One region of the Pseudomonas sp. PS02290 genome, then DNA from elsewhere that is predicted to be linked to it. Evidence: predicted binding sites of a transcription regulator. Region 1 holds the regulator's gene; each other region holds the start of a gene.
The links. The regulator FliA, encoded in region 1, starts transcription of late flagellar genes. The targets are predictions, from matches to a motif close to CTAAAGTTTNNNNNNNNNNNGCCGNTAA.
Positions count from the first base shown of each region.

Region 2: QMX88_RS05055 (flagellar protein MotY) is a predicted target of FliA. The motif match lies at 2,753-2,780, and genes of this name have one in related genera.
Region 3: QMX88_RS14625 (Maf family protein) is a predicted target of FliA. The motif match lies at 2,196-2,223, and genes of this name have one in related genera.
Region 4: QMX88_RS13175 (methyl-accepting chemotaxis protein) is a predicted target of FliA. The motif match lies at 2,472-2,499, and genes of this name have one in related genera.

Region 1 covers NZ_JASCOY010000112.1:7,259-11,456, reverse strand. The annotation lists gene QMX88_RS26095 (protein phosphatase CheZ) at 1-589, opposite strand, end outside; gene QMX88_RS26090 (chemotaxis response regulator CheY) at 609-983, opposite strand; gene fliA (RNA polymerase sigma factor FliA) at 1,225-1,968, opposite strand; gene fleN (flagellar synthesis regulator FleN) at 1,965-2,798, opposite strand; gene flhF (flagellar biosynthesis protein FlhF) at 2,917-4,198, opposite strand, start outside.
Region 2 covers NZ_JASCOY010000005.1:142,953-147,150, forward strand. The annotation lists gene QMX88_RS05045 (hypothetical protein) at 1-197, shown strand, start outside; gene QMX88_RS05050 (argininosuccinate synthase) at 368-1,585, opposite strand; gene QMX88_RS05055 (flagellar protein MotY) at 1,716-2,702, opposite strand; gene pyrC (dihydroorotase) at 2,847-3,893, shown strand; gene rnt (ribonuclease T) at 3,890-4,198, shown strand, end outside.
Region 3 covers NZ_JASCOY010000028.1:50,417-54,614, forward strand. The annotation lists gene rng (ribonuclease G) at 54-1,511, opposite strand; gene QMX88_RS14625 (Maf family protein) at 1,508-2,119, opposite strand; gene mreD (rod shape-determining protein MreD) at 2,370-2,861, opposite strand; gene mreC (rod shape-determining protein MreC) at 2,861-4,003, opposite strand; gene QMX88_RS14640 (hypothetical protein) at 4,084-4,198, opposite strand, start outside.
Region 4 covers NZ_JASCOY010000024.1:44,822-49,019, forward strand. The annotation lists gene QMX88_RS13170 (CBS domain-containing protein) at 1-356, shown strand, start outside; gene QMX88_RS13175 (methyl-accepting chemotaxis protein) at 426-2,420, opposite strand; gene QMX88_RS13180 (hypothetical protein) at 2,540-3,226, opposite strand; gene mltA (murein transglycosylase A) at 3,516-4,198, shown strand, end outside.

The sequences.
Region 1 (4,198 bases):
GATTGCGCTCGACTTCCGTGACCAGCGTGGTCACGCGCTTGATCACCTGACCGGTGAGGTCCTGGTAATCCTGGGCCAGCAGAATGTCGTTCAGGTGCGCAGAGACCTCGGTGGTCTCCTTCTCGCTGCGGGTCAGGAACACATCGACGCGGCGGGCCAGATCACGAAACTCTTCGGCGCTGATCTCGCGGCGCATGAAGCGTCCCCAATCGGCGCTCAAGGACTTGGCGTCTTCAGTGAGCCCGTGCATCAACGGCGTGCTCAGCTCTACCAGATCCATGGTCCGGTTCGCCGCGTTTTCAGTCAGCCTGACGACGTACGACAGCCGCTCGGTGGCGTCGGTGATCTGGGAGACCTCCTCGGCCTGCGGCATGTTCGGGTCGATCTGGAAGTTGACGATCGCGCTGTGCAGCTCGCGCGTCAGTTTGCCGACTTCCTGATACAGGCCGCGGTCGCGGGTCTGGTTAAGCTCATGGATCAGTTGCACGGCGTCGCCGAACTTGCCTTTTTCAAGGCTCGCGACCAGCTCTTGTGCGTGTTTCTTCAGGGTTGACTCAAAGTCACCCATTGTCGAATCTTTGGAATCCATAGCGCCCTCGCAGCGGACATCAGCTATTGACGCGCTCGAATATCTTTTCGATTTTTTCTTTGAGCACTTGCGCGGTGAACGGCTTCACCACGTAGCCGTTCACACCGGCCTGAGCGGCTTCGATGATCTGCTCGCGCTTGGCTTCGGCAGTGACCATCAGCACCGGCAGGCTGCGCAGACGCTCGTCGGCACGCACCTGACGCAACAGGTCGATGCCGGACATGCCCGGCATGTTCCAGTCAGTGACGAGGAAGTCAAAAGCGCCGCTTTGCAGCATCGGCAATGCGGTGAGTCCGTCATCTGCTTCGGCCGTGTTGGTGAACCCAAGGTCACGCAACAGGTTTTTTATGATCCGCCGCATCGTTGAGAAGTCATCAACGATGAGGATTTTCATGTTCTTGTCCAATTCGACCTCCAAGCAGTCTTTAACGCGTTCAGCACCTGAACGCGCGTTCAATCAATACCGGCTGTGCCGAACATCAAGAGGGGGTTGAATCGACCGGAACAAGCGCAGCGAAACCGGATCATCTACGACCCGGTTCGACCGACTCCTGCCGTGTCTCATTTGCTTCCCGCTCACGTCTTGCACAGCCGGTCTTACACGCAACACGCAGGCCTCGCGGCCTGCGCCTGATTCACGAACGTGCGCGCCACTCGCCAAGACGACCGCGCAACCGCGCCGCGCATTGACTGTGCAGCTGGCTGACCCGCGACTCGCTGACCCCCAGGACCTCACCGATTTCCTTGAGGTTCAGCTCTTCGTCGTAGTACAGCGACAACACCAGGCGTTCACGTTCGGGCAAGTTGGCAATGGCCTCGGCCAGCGCAGCCTGGAAGCGCTCGTCTTCCAGATCCCGCGACGGTTCGAGGGACTGGCTCGCGCCGTCCTCGTGCAGCCCTTCGTGTTCGCCGTCCTGCAACAGGTCGTCGAAACTGAACAGGCGGCTGCCCAGGGTATCGTTCAAAATCCCGTAGTAATCGTCGAGACTCATTTCAAGTTCGGCAGCAACCTCGTGATCTTTAGCGTCACGGCCGGTTTTTGCTTCGATTGCACGAATCGCGTCACTGACCATGCGCGTGTTGCGGTGGACCGAGCGCGGCGCCCAGTCCCCCTTGCGCACTTCGTCGAGCATCGCACCACGGATACGAATACCCGCGTACGTCTCGAAGCTGGCCCCTTTGGTGGAGTCGTATTTGGTCGAGACTTCGAGCAAGCCAATCATGCCCGCCTGGATCAAATCCTCGACCTGCACGCTGGCCGGCAGACGCGCCAGCAAGTGGTAGGCGATTCGTTTGACCAGCGGGGCATAACGCTCGATCAGCTCATACTGGGAGTCTTTGGACGATTTGCTGTACATGCGATAGCCACTTGCTGTCATGAGACGGGCCCTGCGCTGGTTTGATGCACGAGGCGTTCTACGAAAAATTCCAGGTGGCCGCGCGGGTTCGCCGGGAGCGGCCAGGTGTCGACTTTCTGCGCGATGGCCTTGAACGCCAGGGCACATTTGGAACGCGGAAACGCTTCGTACACGGCGCGCTGTTTCTGCACGGCCTTGCGTACGCATTCGTCGTACGGCACGGCGCCCACATATTGCAGGGCCACGTCGAGAAAACGGTCGGTGACTTTGGTCAGCTTGGCGAAGAGGTTGCGCCCTTCCTGCGGGCTCTGGGCCATGTTGGCCAGGACGCGGAAGCGGTTCATGCCGTAATCGCGGTTGAGCAGTTTGATCAGGGCATAGGCGTCGGTGATCGATGTGGGCTCGTCGCACACCACCAGCAGCACTTCCTGGGCCGCGCGGACAAAGCTCACCACCGACTCGCCGATGCCGGCGGCGGTATCGATGACCAGCACATCGAGGTTGTCGCCAATGTCACTGAACGCCTGAATCAGCCCGGCATGCTGCGCCGGGGTCAGGTGGACCATGCTCTGGGTGCCCGATGCCGCCGGCACGATGCGTACACCGCCCGGGCCTTGCAGCAAGACATCGCGCAGCTCGCACCGCCCTTCGATGACATCAGCCAGGGTGCGTTTGGGGGTCAGACCCAACAATACGTCGACGTTGGCCAGACCCAGATCGGCGTCCAGCAGCATGACGCGACGTCCCAGCTCGGCCAGTGCCAGTGAAAGATTCACTGAAACGTTGGTCTTGCCTACGCCACCTTTGCCACCGGTCACCGCGATAACCTGTACGGGATGCATGCTGCCCATGTTAATTGTTTACCTTGTCTTGCTTAGACCTAAGCCACATGTCGGGCTGCACGTTCAGTGTCTGAACAATGCCTGGCAGACCATCGATGCAGGAAAATTCCACTGTCATTTTCTTCACCTAGCCCGCGCGCTTGCCGGTGCTGTGATAAAGATCCGCAAACATATCCGCCATCGCTTCCTCGCTCGGCTCCTCCTGCATCTGCACGCTGACAGCCCGGCTCACCAATTGGTGCCGACGCGGCAAATGCAGATCATCCGGTATCCGTGGGCCATCGGTGAGATAGGCCACAGGCAGTTCGTGTGTCACGGCCAGGCTGAGCACTTCGCCAAGGCTGGCCGTTTCGTCGAGCTTGGTCAGGATGCACCCGGCCAGGCCGCAACGTTTGTAACTGTGATAAGCCGCTGACAGCACCTGCTTCTGGCTGGTCGTCGCCAGCACCAGGTAGTTGCGCGCCTTGATGCCACGCCCGGCGAGGGTTTCCAGTTGCAGACGCAGGGCCGGATCGCTGGCTTGCAGGCCGGCGGTGTCGATCAACACCACGCGCTTGCGCAACAGCGGCTCCAGCGCCTGTGCCAGGGACTGGCCCGGGTCGACGTGGGTGACCGGTACATTGAGGATCCGGCCCAGGGTTTTCAGTTGCTCCTGAGCGCCAATGCGGAAACTGTCCATGCTCACCAGCGCGATATTTTGCGCGCCGTATTTCAACACATATCGGGCCGCCAGTTTAGCCAGCGTGGTGGTTTTGCCCATGCCGGCAGGACCGACCATGGCAATCACACCGCCCTCTTCCAGTGGCTCGACGTCCGGCGTGGCAATCATGCGGGCCAGATGGGCCAGCAGCATGCGCCAGGTGTGAGCCTGATCGTTGGAGTCCGGGACCATCGCCAGCAAGTCGCGGGACAGCGGGCCGGAAAGGCCGACCCGTTGCAGACGGCGCCACAGATTGGCCTGTTGCGGACGGCCGTCTCGCAGCTGGTTCCAGGCCAGCGAGCCCAGCTGGACTTCCAGCAGTTCGCGCAGGCCGTTCAATTCGGAGCGCATCGCTTCGTAGGCGCGGTCGCCAACGCCCGGCTCGGCGTTGCGCTCGGCGCGTTCGGCGGCCACTGCGGCGTGGACGGACGGGCGAAACGGTTCTTCCAGCGTCGGTTCGATCTGCTTGCTGTCATCCATCGCAAGGCCGGCGAACAACTGACGGTTGGCGACAGTGTCCAGCTCGCTGCGGTGGGTCAGCTCAGCCTGAGCAGTGACGATGAGCGACTGAGTCTTGCGCAGCTCGTCTTCGAGTTCGATGTTCGGCACACGCGGGGCCAGCGCAGACAGCTTGTAGTCCAGGGCGGCGGTCAGTTCCACGCCGCCAGCGATCCGCCGGTTGCCGATGATGGCGGCTTCAGCGCCCAGC
Region 2 (4,198 bases), on a different contig from region 1:
TGGACGACGCCATTGCCGGGCATGCCATGCATTACTCGGCGCTGGGTTACACCGTTCCGGAGATCGCTCAACTACTGGGTGTCGGCGTACGCGATATCTGGGACATCGGCAAAGCCTATCGTTTTGAGTTTCGTACAACTTCGCAGGGGGGTACGGCTGAGAAAGCCGCTGGCGGAGAGACAGATTTGCCAGATTGAGGCAGGAGATAACGCACAGCGCAAGAGCTTCTATTACTGCTCTTGAACGACGGCAACAACCGGCCGGTGTCGGATCAGTAAAGGTTGCAGGTGAAGCGGCAGCGGCATACGGAGGACAGGTGTAATGAGTGCAGCCCTGAACAAGGGCTGCACATCAATCACGACAACGATCAGAACAACTTGCGGCCTTTGTTCGCTGCAATCCGCATGCGCAATGCATTGAGCTTGATAAAGCCCGCAGCGTCTGCCTGGTTGTAGGCGCCGCCGTCTTCTTCAAACGTCGCGATGTTGGCATCGAACAGCGACTCGTCGGACTTGCGACCGGTCACGATGACGTTGCCTTTATACAGCTTCAGGCGCACGACACCATTCACGTGGGCCTGCGACGCATCGATCATCTGCTGCAGCATAAGACGCTCAGGGCTCCACCAGTAGCCGGTGTAGATCAGGCTGGCGTATTTCGGCATCAGCTCGTCTTTAAGGTGAGCGACTTCGCGGTCCAGGGTGATCGACTCGATCGCACGGTGAGCGCGCAGCATGATGGTGCCGCCCGGGGTCTCGTAGCAGCCGCGGGACTTCATGCCGACATAGCGGTTTTCGACGATGTCCAGACGACCGATGCCGTGCTCGCCGCCAATGCGGTTCAAGGTGGCAAGGACGGTGGCCGGAGTCATTTCAACGCCGTCCAGTGCCACGATGTCGCCATTGCGGTAGGTCAGCTCCAGGTACTGCGGCTTGTCCGGCGCGTTTTCCGGGGACACTGTCCACCGCCACATGTCTTCTTCGTGCTCGGTCCAGGTGTCTTCCAGCACGCCGCCTTCATAGGAGATGTGCAACAGGTTGGCGTCCATCGAGTACGGGGATTTTTTCTTGCCGTGGCGCTCGATCGGGATCGCGTGCTTCTCGGCATAGTCCATGAGCTTCTCGCGGGACAGCAGGTCCCACTCGCGCCATGGCGCAATGACTTTTACACCAGGCTTGAGCGCATAGGCGCCCAGTTCAAAGCGGACCTGGTCGTTGCCTTTACCGGTAGCGCCGTGGGAAATGGCGTCGGCGCCGGTTTCGTTGGCGATTTCGATGAGGCGCTTGGCGATCAGGGGGCGCGCGATGGAAGTACCCAGCAGGTACTCGCCTTCATAGACGGTGTTGGCGCGGAACATCGGGAACACAAAATCACGCACGAATTCTTCGCGCAGATCGTCGATGTAGATTTCTTTGACGCCCATGGCTTGTGCCTTGGCGCGTGCCGGCTCGACTTCTTCGCCCTGACCCAGGTCAGCGGTAAAGGTCACCACTTCGCAGTTGTACGTATCTTGCAGCCACTTGAGGATTACCGAAGTATCCAGGCCACCGGAATACGCGAGAACTACCTTGTTTACGTCCGCCATGCCATCACTCCAACGCGTTGTACGGAAAACCGACGAGTTTACCGATCACGCGCAGGAATTTACAGTGTCGCGACAGCTTCTGACGACAAAGCGACAGATTCTGTCAGTCAGACGACCTGGGCGCGCATCATCAAGACGCCTTGGCGGGGGTCGCACCGGCTGCTGTAACAGGCGCGGCGCCCGGCGTTGGCGTTGCGGCAGGCCCGGGCAATGGAGCCGGCGTCGGAGCGGGTGCAGCAGCGGGCGGTATGGCCGGAGTCTGCTGCGCCACACGCTCCAGGTGAATGTTGACCCGGCGGTTGCGCGCGCGATTGGCGTTGTTGGTGTTGGGCGCCAGTGGGTACTGTTCGCCGTGGAAGCGCAGGGTTATCTGCTCTTCCGGGATGCCTTGGGCTTTAAGGTAGTCCATGACCGACAGCGCACGACGCCGCGACAGATCGCGGTTGGTCAATCGGTTACCACTGTTGTCAGAGTGACCATCGAGTTCGACGTGATTGACCGTCGGATCAGCCTTCATATAAGCCAGCACGGTGTCCAGCTGGCGTTTGGCCTTGGCGTCCAGCTCGATGCCGCCGCCAGGGAAGCCGATCTCGGACTGACGCACTTGCTCGAAATTCATCGGCAACAGCTTCGCCGTACACACTTGAAACTCGCCGTAGGCCTTGCTGAATTTGACTGGCAACAGACGGACTTCCATCGCGCCGCCGCCATCGCGCAGAGAATGACGAAACACCGGGCTGCGCCCTTCCATCAAGCCCGCGATCAGGCGTGTGGCCTGGGCCTGGTTGGTATTGAAAGGAATCTCGCCGCCGCTGACTCTCACCGCGCCAAGATTGAGGTCACTGCGACCCGGCTGCCACGGCGCCGCGGCGGCAATCAACATGGCCGAACCGGACGCCAGACTGTAGCCATTGGCTTTCAAGCGAAACGTCGGCTGCTCACCCGCGCGACGCACGAACTCTCCGGCACCGAAATCGGTGATCGGCTGCGTCAGCCTGCACTCGAACTGGTCGCCTTCCACCTTCCACTCAATATTCTCCAGACGGGTCTGGAAGGTGAGCGCCATGGCCGGCAGGCTGGCAAACGCGCTGAGCAGAGCTAGATATCGCTGGCGCACGGGAGGCTCCACTGAATTTACGTGTAACAGGATTTATGACTTACACGTGGCTATCGGTAACTTCCCGCAAAACTTGATAGCGAGTGCCTGGAGGAGTCTTTTCCGGTAGCATTCCCAGCGAGTTTGACCCGCCTGGAATCCCCAATGTCCGAACGCCTGACCCTCCTGCGCCCCGACGACTGGCACATCCATCTTCGAGATGGCGCTGTTTTGCCCCACACCGTCGCCGACGTAGCGCGCACTTTTGGCCGCGCGATCATCATGCCGAACCTCGTGCCGCCGGTACGCAACGCCGAGCAAGCGGACGCTTATCGTCAGCGCATCCTCGCTGCGCGCCCGCAAGGCAGTCGCTTCGAGCCGCTGATGGTGCTTTACCTGACCGACCTGACGCAGCCCGAAGAGATTCGCGCCGCGAAGGCCAGTGGTTTCGTCTACGCCGCCAAGTTGTACCCGGCAGGCGCCACCACCAACTCCGATTCGGGCGTGACCAGCGTCGACAAGATCTTCCCGGTGCTCGAGGCGATGGCCGAAGTGGGACTGCCGCTGTTGATCCACGGCGAGGTGACCCGCGGCGACATCGACGTGTTCGACCGCGAGAAAATTTTCATCGATGAACATATGCGCCGTGTCGTCGAGCGTTTCCCGACGTTGAAAGTGGTGTTCGAACACATCACCACCACCGACGCCGTGCAGTTCGTCACTGAAGCGTCAGCCAATGTCGGCGCGACCATCACTGCGCACCATTTGCTGTACAACCGCAATCACATGCTGGTGGGCGGCATCCGTCCCCACTTCTATTGCCTGCCGATCCTCAAGCGCAACACCCACCAGGTCGCCCTGCTCGATGCGGCCACCAGCGGCAGCAGCAAGTTCTTCCTCGGAACGGACTCCGCGCCCCACGCGCAGCACGCCAAAGAAGCGGCATGCGGTTGTGCCGGCTGCTACACCGCGTTCGCCGCCATCGAGCTTTATGCCGAGGCATTCGAGTCACGCAATGCGCTGGACAAGCTGGAAGGTTTCGCCAGTCTCCACGGCCCGGCCTTTTATGGCCTGCCGGCCAACACCGACACCATTACCCTGGTTCGTGACGAGTGGACGGCCCCCGCCAGCCTGCCGTTTGGCGAGCTTTCTGTTATCCCGCTGCGCGCCGGTGAAAAACTGCGCTGGCGCCTGCTGGAGGAACACGCGTGAGTGAAGAACATTACGAAGACGAGCAAGAAGGCTCCGGTGGCGGTACAGGGTCCCGGCACCCGATGGCTGCCCGTTTTCGCGGTTACCTGCCCGTTGTCGTTGACGTAGAAACTGGCGGTTTCAATTGCGCCACCGATGCATTGCTGGAAATCGCCGCCACGACGATTGGCATGGACGAGAAAGGCTTTGTCTTTCCGGACCACACCTATTTCTTCCGCGTCGAACCCTTCGAAGGTGCCAACGTTGAAGCCGCGGCGCTGGAGTTCACCGGCATCAAACTGGATCACCCGCTGCGCATGGCCGTG
Region 3 (4,198 bases), on a different contig from region 1:
GTTTTCTGTCTTCAACTGCACCGCCAATCGGCAGCACGGCGCATCACGCACTCTCAGAGCAGCACGACGTCATATTGTTCCTGGGAGTACATGGTCTCGACCTGAAAACGAATGGTTCTGCCGATGAACACTTCCAGTTCGGCCACGTTGCCGGATTCTTCGTCAAGCAGCCGGTCGACCACTTTCTGATTGGCCAGCACGCGATAACCCACCGCCTGATAAGCGCGGGCTTCACGCAGGATCTCGCGGAATATCTCGTAGCAGATGGTTTCCGGGGTCTTCAGCTTGCCACGACCCTGGCAACTGCTGCACGGCTCGCACAGCACTTGCTCCAGACTTTCCCGGGTGCGCTTGCGCGTCATCTGCACCAGACCCAGTTCGGTGATGCCGATGATGTTGGTTTTGGCGTGATCGCGCTCGAGTTGTTTTTCGAGGGTCCGCAGCACCTGGCGCTGGTGCTCGGCGTCTTCCATGTCGATGAAATCGATGATGATGATGCCGCCGATGTTGCGCAGCCGCAGCTGTCGGGCAATGGCCGTCGCCGCTTCCAGATTGGTCTTGAAGATGGTCTCTTCGAGATTGCGATGGCCGACGAACGCACCGGTGTTGACGTCGATGGTAGTCATGGCTTCGGCAGGGTCGATGACCAGATAACCGCCGGACTTGAGCGGCACCTTGCGGTCCAGCGCTCGCTGAATTTCGTCTTCGACGCCATACAGGTCAAAAATCGGCCGCTCGCCAGGGTAATGCTCAAGGCGGTCGGCGATTTCCGGCATCAGCTCGGCGACGAACTGGGTGGTCTTCTGAAACGTCTCGCGGGAATCAATGCGGATCTTCTCGGTGCGCGGGCTGACCAGATCGCGCAAGGTGCGCAGCGCCAAGCCCAAGTCTTCGTAGATCACGCTGGCCGGGCTGATGGTTTTGATCTGCTCGCCAATCTGGTCCCAGAGCCTGCGCAGGTAGCGGATGTCCATCATGATCTCGTCGGCGCCCGCACCTTCGGCCGCCGTGCGCAGGATGAAACCGCCCTTCTCCTTGATCCCTTCCTTGGCGACGCAATCGCTGACCACTTGTTTCAGGCGTTCGCGCTCGGCTTCGTCTTCGATTTTCAGGGAAATGCCGACATGGGCCGTGCGTGGCATGTACACGAGGTAGCGCGACGGAATCGACAGTTGAGTCGTCAGCCGTGCGCCTTTGCTGCCGATCGGGTCTTTGGTGACCTGCACCACCAGACTCTGGCCGTCGTGGACCAGCGAGCTGATGGTCTCCACGGCCGGCCCTTCGCGCATGGAGATTTCCGAGGCGTGAATGAACGCCGCGCGGTCCAGACCGATGTCGATGAACGCCGCCTGCATGCCAGGCAGCACGCGCACGACCTTGCCCTTGTAGATATTGCCCACGATCCCGCGACGCTGGGTGCGTTCGACGTGCACCTCTTGCAACACCCCGTTCTCAACGACCGCCACGCGCGATTCCATCGGCGTGATGTTGATCAGAATCTCTTCACTCATGACTTGTCACCTTCCGGGCGTTGCCAACAGGGTATGCCGAAACGCTGGAGGATTTCTGCGGTTTCGCACAAGGGCAAACCGACCACGGCGGAATAACTGCCACTGAGGTTTTCCACGAACACCGCGCCCAGGCCTTGAATGCCGTAGCCGCCGGCCTTGTCGCAGGGCTCGCCGCTGGCCCAGTAACGGCGGGCCTCGTCCTCCGGGATCGCCCGGAAACGGACACGGCTGGTGACGGTTCGGGTTTCGCAGCGCTCTTCATGGACCACGGCGATGGCGGTCAGGACTTCGTGTTCTCGGTTCGAGAGTGCGGCAAGCATCGCCAGCGCCTCGGCTTCGTCCGCCGGTTTGCCGAGGATGCGGCCGTCGAGGACCACGGCGGTGTCGGCGCCGAGGACGCAGGCGGTCGGGTAGGCAGGATCGTTGGCGAGCTGCAGCAGGCCGGCGTCCGCCTTGCCACGGGCCAGCCGCAGGACGTACGCAGCGGGGGTTTCGTTGGCCAGAGGGGTTTCGTCGATGTCGGCGCTGAGGGTCATAAACGGCACGCCGATCTGGGTCAGCAGCTCACGACGGCGCGGGGAGCCGGAGGCTAGAAGAAGTTGGGGCATGGGACGTCTCCGTGTCGTTGATCACAAGCGTAGCCTTGGTGCAGACCGCTGACGTGATGGTGGTCACACCGGCCTCTTCCCGGCTGAAGCCGGTCCCACTAAAGCATCGCATTCATCCTGTGGGACCGGCTTTAGCCGGGAACGCGCCGGGTGTCACACCGCAGAACTGATGGCGCCCATACCGGCCTCCTCCCGGCTGAAGCCGGTCCTACTGAAACAGACCGCAGCCGGTCCCACTGAATGGTATTGCTCAGTTGATCTTCAACCGCAAACGCAATCCGCGCAGGCCGTAGCTGACCCATGGCCAGAGCAATGCGCTGACCAACGCCGGGAGCACAAGCGCCAAGGTCGGCTGACGGTTGCCGGTCAGGGCGCTGAGCCACAACTGCACCAGCTGGGCGAGGCCGAAAATCACCAGAATTACCAGGCACTGCTGCCACATCGGGAACATGCGCAGGCGCTGCTGCAACGACAGCACCAGAAAGGTAATCAGCGTGAGGATCAATGCGTTCTGCCCCAGCAACGTGCCGTACAGCACATCCTCGGCCAGCCCCAGCATCCACGCCGTGACCATGCCGATCTTGTGCGGCAACGCCAATGCCCAGAAGGCCAGCAGCAGCGCCAGCCACAAAGGGCGAAATATTTCCATGAACTGCGGCAGCGGCGAAACGCTGAGCAGCAGGCCGATGGCGAAGGTCAGCCAGACCACCCAGCCGTTTCGTGCGGGAGCATGACGCGCCATTATTCTTCCCTCTCGCGTGGAGCGGCCGGGGTCGCAGCAGGTGTCGCCGGTCGGGTAGCGGCAGGCTTTGCCGCAGGTTTAGCGGCCGGCTTGCTGGTCGCGGGCTTGGCAGGCGTGGTCGCCGCCGGTGCGGTGGTTGCCGGAGCAGGCGAGCTGTTGGCGTTGGCAGGCGTCGACGAAGAACTGTGCCCGGCCGGTTTCGGCACGGTGGCCGGAACCACCGCTTTGTTCGGCGTGGCGGCAGGCGCGGCACCCGGCACAGTAGCCGATGGCACTGCCGACGGATCAGCCGCCTGACGATCAAGGGATTCCTGCTGCTGGGCGGCGTCGGCAGCGCGCTCTTCAGGGGAACGGCCGTCGGAGAACACCAGCAACAGATAACGGCTGCGGTTCAGCGCGGCCGTCGGCACCGCCCGCACGATGGCAAAGGGCTGGCCGGAGTCGTGAATCACTTCCTTGACCGTCGCCACAGGGTAACCCGCCGGGAAACGCTGACCCAGGCCGGAACTCACCAGCAGGTCGCCTTCCTTGATGTCAGCGGTGTCGGCCACATGGCGCAGCTCAAGGCGTTCCGGATTGCCGGTGCCACTGGCAATCGCGCGCAGGCCATTGCGGTTCACCTGCACCGGAATGCTGTGGGTGGTGTCGGTCAGCAGCAGCACGCGGGACGTGTACGGCATCAACTCGACCACTTGACCCATCAGGCCGCGCGCATCGAGCACTGGCTGACCGAGCACCACACCGTCGCGCTCACCCTTGTTGATGATGATCCGATGGGTGAACGGGTTGGGGTCCATGCCGATCAGCTCGGCGACTTCGACTTTCTCGTTGACCAGCGCCGACGAATTCAACAACTCGCGCAAGCGCACGTTCTGCTCGGTCAGGGCCGCCAGCTTTTGCAGGCGGCCTTGCAGCAGCAGGTTCTCGGTCTTGAGTTTTTCGTTTTCGGCGGCGAGCTCGGTGCGGCTGCCAAACTGGCTGGCGACGCCCTGATACAGGCGCTCGGGCAGATCGGCAATCCAGTAAGACTGCATCAGCACCAGCGACATCTGACTGCGGACAGGCTTGAGCAGGGTGAAACGCGCGTCCACGACCATGATGGCCACAGACAGTACGACCAGCACCAGTAGACGGACGCCCAGGGACGGGCCCTTGGAGAAAAGCGGTTTAATGGGCCGCTCCTTCCAGAGATGCGTGCAGAGGTGCTTGAGTGTGGCTGTGCTTATTCATGCGACATGAAACCGGCCTGATGCGGGTTGATGGAAATGCAGGGCGTCAGACTTGCAACATCGCTGCGCGACGTCAACAGGTCGGACACGAACAGGCAGCACGGTGAG
Region 4 (4,198 bases), on a different contig from region 1:
TCAAGTTGATGGCCGAAAAGAACATCGGCGCCGTGCCGGTGGTGCGCGATGGCAAGGTGGTTGGCATCGTCAGCGAGCGGGATTACGCCCGCAAGATGGAGCTCAAGGGCCGCGCCTCGGCCGGCACGCCGATCAGCGAGATCATGACCCACGACGTACAGACCGTGGGTTCGCAGCACACCGTCGAGCACTGCATGAACATCATGACCGACCGCCGGCTGCGCCATTTGCCGGTGGTGGACGAAGGCCGGCTGATCGGTCTGCTGTCCATCGGCGACCTAGTCAAGGCGGCCATCGCCGAGCAGGCCAGGCTGATCGAAAAAATGCAGGAATACATTCGCGGCGAAAGCTACTGAGCATCCACACGAAAAAGCCGGAGCTTTAAGGGCTCCGGCTTTGTGTTGTGCGAGTGAATGAATCGCCGGTTAGCGAACCTTGAAGCGATCGATCATCGCCACCAGTCGCTCGTTGGACGCCATCAGCGCGTCAACGCTGGTGTCGGTCTGCTGACCACAGCCCACCAGCTCACCGACCATGTGCCGAATGGCGATCATGTTCTGGTTGATCTCCTCGGTCACCGCGCTCTGCTCCTCTGCCGCCGTTGCAATGTGCGCGCTCAGGTCATGAATGCGCAGCACGGAACCAGCCATGCCATCCAGGCCTTCGTTGACCCGCGACGTGCGGTCGGCGGTGGACTGGCAGCTGACTTTGGTTTTTTCCATCGCGCCCACGGCAGTGCTCACGCCCTGCTCCAGCCGCGCGAGCATCTCGTTGATCTCCGACGTGCTCTGCTGGGTACGACCGGCCAGCGCCCGCACCTCATCGGCCACCACCGCAAAGCCACGGCCCTGCTCACCTGCCCGCGCCGCTTCAATGGCCGCGTTGAGGGCCAGCAGGTTGGTTTGCTGGGCGATGCCGCCGATAACCCCGAGCACATCGGTGATGCGCTTGGCATCGACCTGCATTTCCTGCACGTATTTCGTCGCGTCTTCGACTTCCGCCACCAAGGCCCGCACGCTGACCGAGGCTTCGTCGACGACGTCACGGGAACGCTGCGCTGCGTCATTGGCCGATTGGGTAAAGCTCGCCGTCTGCGTCGCGCTCTCGGCGACGCTGTCGGCGGTGGCGCTCATCTCGTTGATCGCGGTCACCGCCTGATCGGTTTCCGAAGCGTGACGGTTGAGGATCTGGTTGATGTTGCGCGACTGATCCTGCAACTGCACCAGCCCGGCCGAGATCTGCTCGGTGCCGTTGCGCACCTCGACAATCATGGCTTGCTGGAAGGCGATGAACTTGTTGACCGAATGGCCAACAGCGTCCAGCTCGTCCTGGCCTTTGATCGGAATACGGCGGGTCAGGTCAGCCTCACCCGAAGACAGCGCGTCGATGTTGGTGCGCAGAACGGTCACGCGTGCCAGCAGACGGTGGAAGGCAAAGCCCAGCACCACCAGCAACAGAATGACCAGCGGGATCTGCAACCAGCCCAGGGTCTTCAGCACTTCGGTGCTGCTGGCGGTGAGCATGGCGGTCGGCAGCGACGTGGCGATGACCCACGGCGTGCCCGCGACCGGACGCAGGAAGAAGGTCAGATCACCCAGTTGCGGGTCGATGTATTCCTGGGAATACACAGCGTCGCCGGAGATCTTGCCCAGACCCTCCTGAATGGCCTTGGCGAACATCGACTGGCCGCTGAAGCCGGAAATGTTCTTGAGGATGATTTCGCCGGGGATGCGGCTCTGGTTGGTCAGGATCTTGCCGTCGCGCTCGACGATCATCACCTGACCCTGAATGTCTTTTTCCTTTTCCTGGATCAGGCCGTTGAAGAAGCCCAGGGTGACGTCGATGGTCGAAACGCCGTACAGCGCGCCATCCTTGTAGATGCCCATGGCGCAGTTGGTGCGCGGCTGCGGGCTGGCTTCGTCCTGGTAGGCAGCGGCCCAGGCGCATTTGCCCTTGGGTGCGTTCTGCCCGGCGCGGTGCCATGGCTGTTCCCAGTAGTTGGGCGCAGGGTCGGAGTTCCAGAAGGTGCTCACCACCAGTTGGCCACTGCCGTCACGGTGGAAGAATGAGCTGTGCTTGTTGCGCCCCGGGGTGCGCTTGTCCGGCATCGGCCAGACGCCGCCGCCAAAGACTTTCTGATCGCCGTACTGATCAACCAGGCCTGGCAGCACCTTGTCGATGCCATCGCTGTCCAGCAGCGGCACCGCCTGGGTGATCGCCCGGGACTGGGCCTCTACGCGGGCCAAGTCCGACAGGATACGCGTGCCGATCTGATCAACCTGGCTCAGGACTACCTGCTCCTGGGTCGCGCGGACCTTGGGCGTGACCAAGTGAACGATGCCCTGTTCAGTGATCACCGCGATCACCACAATCAAGGCCACAAATATGACCGTATAGCGCGCCTGCACTGTTTTAAACATCGTCGTCCCCATGCCAAATATTTTGTAATTGTTTTGCATACTCCTGATGGGCTATCGACCGAAAGTCGCCAAGGATGAGGGGCGCAAAAAAAAGGTTTTTCCCCCGGCCCGGCGGGGCGTCATTGCACCGGGAGGAAGTTCAGGAACAGCAGGCTCTGGGCGTAATTCAAACCGATGCGTCTATATCGCTCGTCGAGCATCTGGGTGAGCAGATCCAGGCGCGCCACGATCTTGCCGAATTCAGTGGCAAAACTGAGGTTGCTGCCCTCCTCCGAAATTTCGTTGGAGAACAGCAACAGCTCGCCATTGGCGTTCTGTCGCTGGCTCAGCAGCCAGGTGGCCTTCTCGATATTGCGCGCGGCGTTGCTGACGAAGGTCGGGTTGATCTGGTCGGTCATGAAAAATTCCAGGCGCCCGCCGTGGGCCGTGACCAGCATGCTGCCGATGGCATAGATGAACGCACCGACGCGGTCGCCAAGAAACTCCGGGCTCAGGGCGTAGCTCAGCGCGGCGAGGTCACGCCGGGTGCCCAACTGCGGCAACGGCTTCTGTTGCTCGATGGCCTGTCGCACGTTGCGCTCCGCACTTGCGGCGTCAACGAAGCCGGACTTGCGCCACTCGCCGGGATTGCGCAGGTAGAGTTTGTTCATCAGCAGATAGAGGCTGTCGAGGTTGTCGGCCATGGCCAGTGTGGCCATGCGGTCCACGCTGGTCTGGAAGAACTCCTGGGGGCGGGTCTCGCTGAACTGCGTGGCGACATCCCGGCCGTCCTGGCGCGTACAACCCGCCGCGCAGAGCCCGAGCATGCACAGGGCAAACAGCGGGCGCAGGTGACGGCAAACGGATAAAACAGTGAACACGGCGAGCATCAATCCCAGGTTTCAACGAACGGGACACCGCGTTCATCAGCGCGTCCCGGCCAAGGTCAGAACGGCTGAAGGCAAAAAAGTGCAATGTCGGCGGCAAATCCGCGTTTAAAGCGGTTCGGCAGACATGTGAGCTTTCATGCAAATGATTCCCTCATCCATTTGACGCCGCCGTCCGCTTTCACCAAGCTAGCCGCCTTCGCATGATTCTCAGGAAACACCCCGCGTGATGACCACAAGCCTGCTCTGGCGCCGTTTCGTATTTTGCCTCGCTCCCCTGATCGCCCTGCTCGCCGCCTGTGACGGCGGTGCGCCGAAGACCAAGCCCTCCGAAGCGACGACCTACGTCAGCGTCGAGTGGGACAAACTGCCGGCGGTGAACGACACCGACCTGATGGCGGGCTACAACAGCTGGTTCTCGGCGTGCAAGCGTCTGGCCAAAGACCCGGTCTGGGGTGGCACGTGCGCCCTCGCCGCCCAGGTGCCACAAAATCCTGCGGCGGTGCGCGACTTTCTCAAGAACCAGCTGCAGGTCTACAGCCTGCGTTCCTCCGAGCACGGCGCCAACGGCCTTATCACCGGCTATTACGAGCCCATCTACAAAGGCAGCGAGCAGCGCAACGACGCACACCCGGTGGCGGTGTATGGCGTGCCCGATGACCTGATCATCGTCAACCTCGACAGCATCTATCCCGAGCTCAAGGGCAAGCGCCTGCGCGGGCGCCTTGACGGCCGCGTGCTGCGTCCCTACGACGACGCCGCCACCATCGGCAACAAAGGCGCCAACGCCCCCGTGCTGGCCTGGCTGGAAAACCCCATCGACCTGCAGTTCCTGCAAATCCAGGGATCGGGTCGGGTTCAGCTGGAGAACGGCCGTCAGCTGCGCATCGCCTATGCCGATCAGAACGGCTA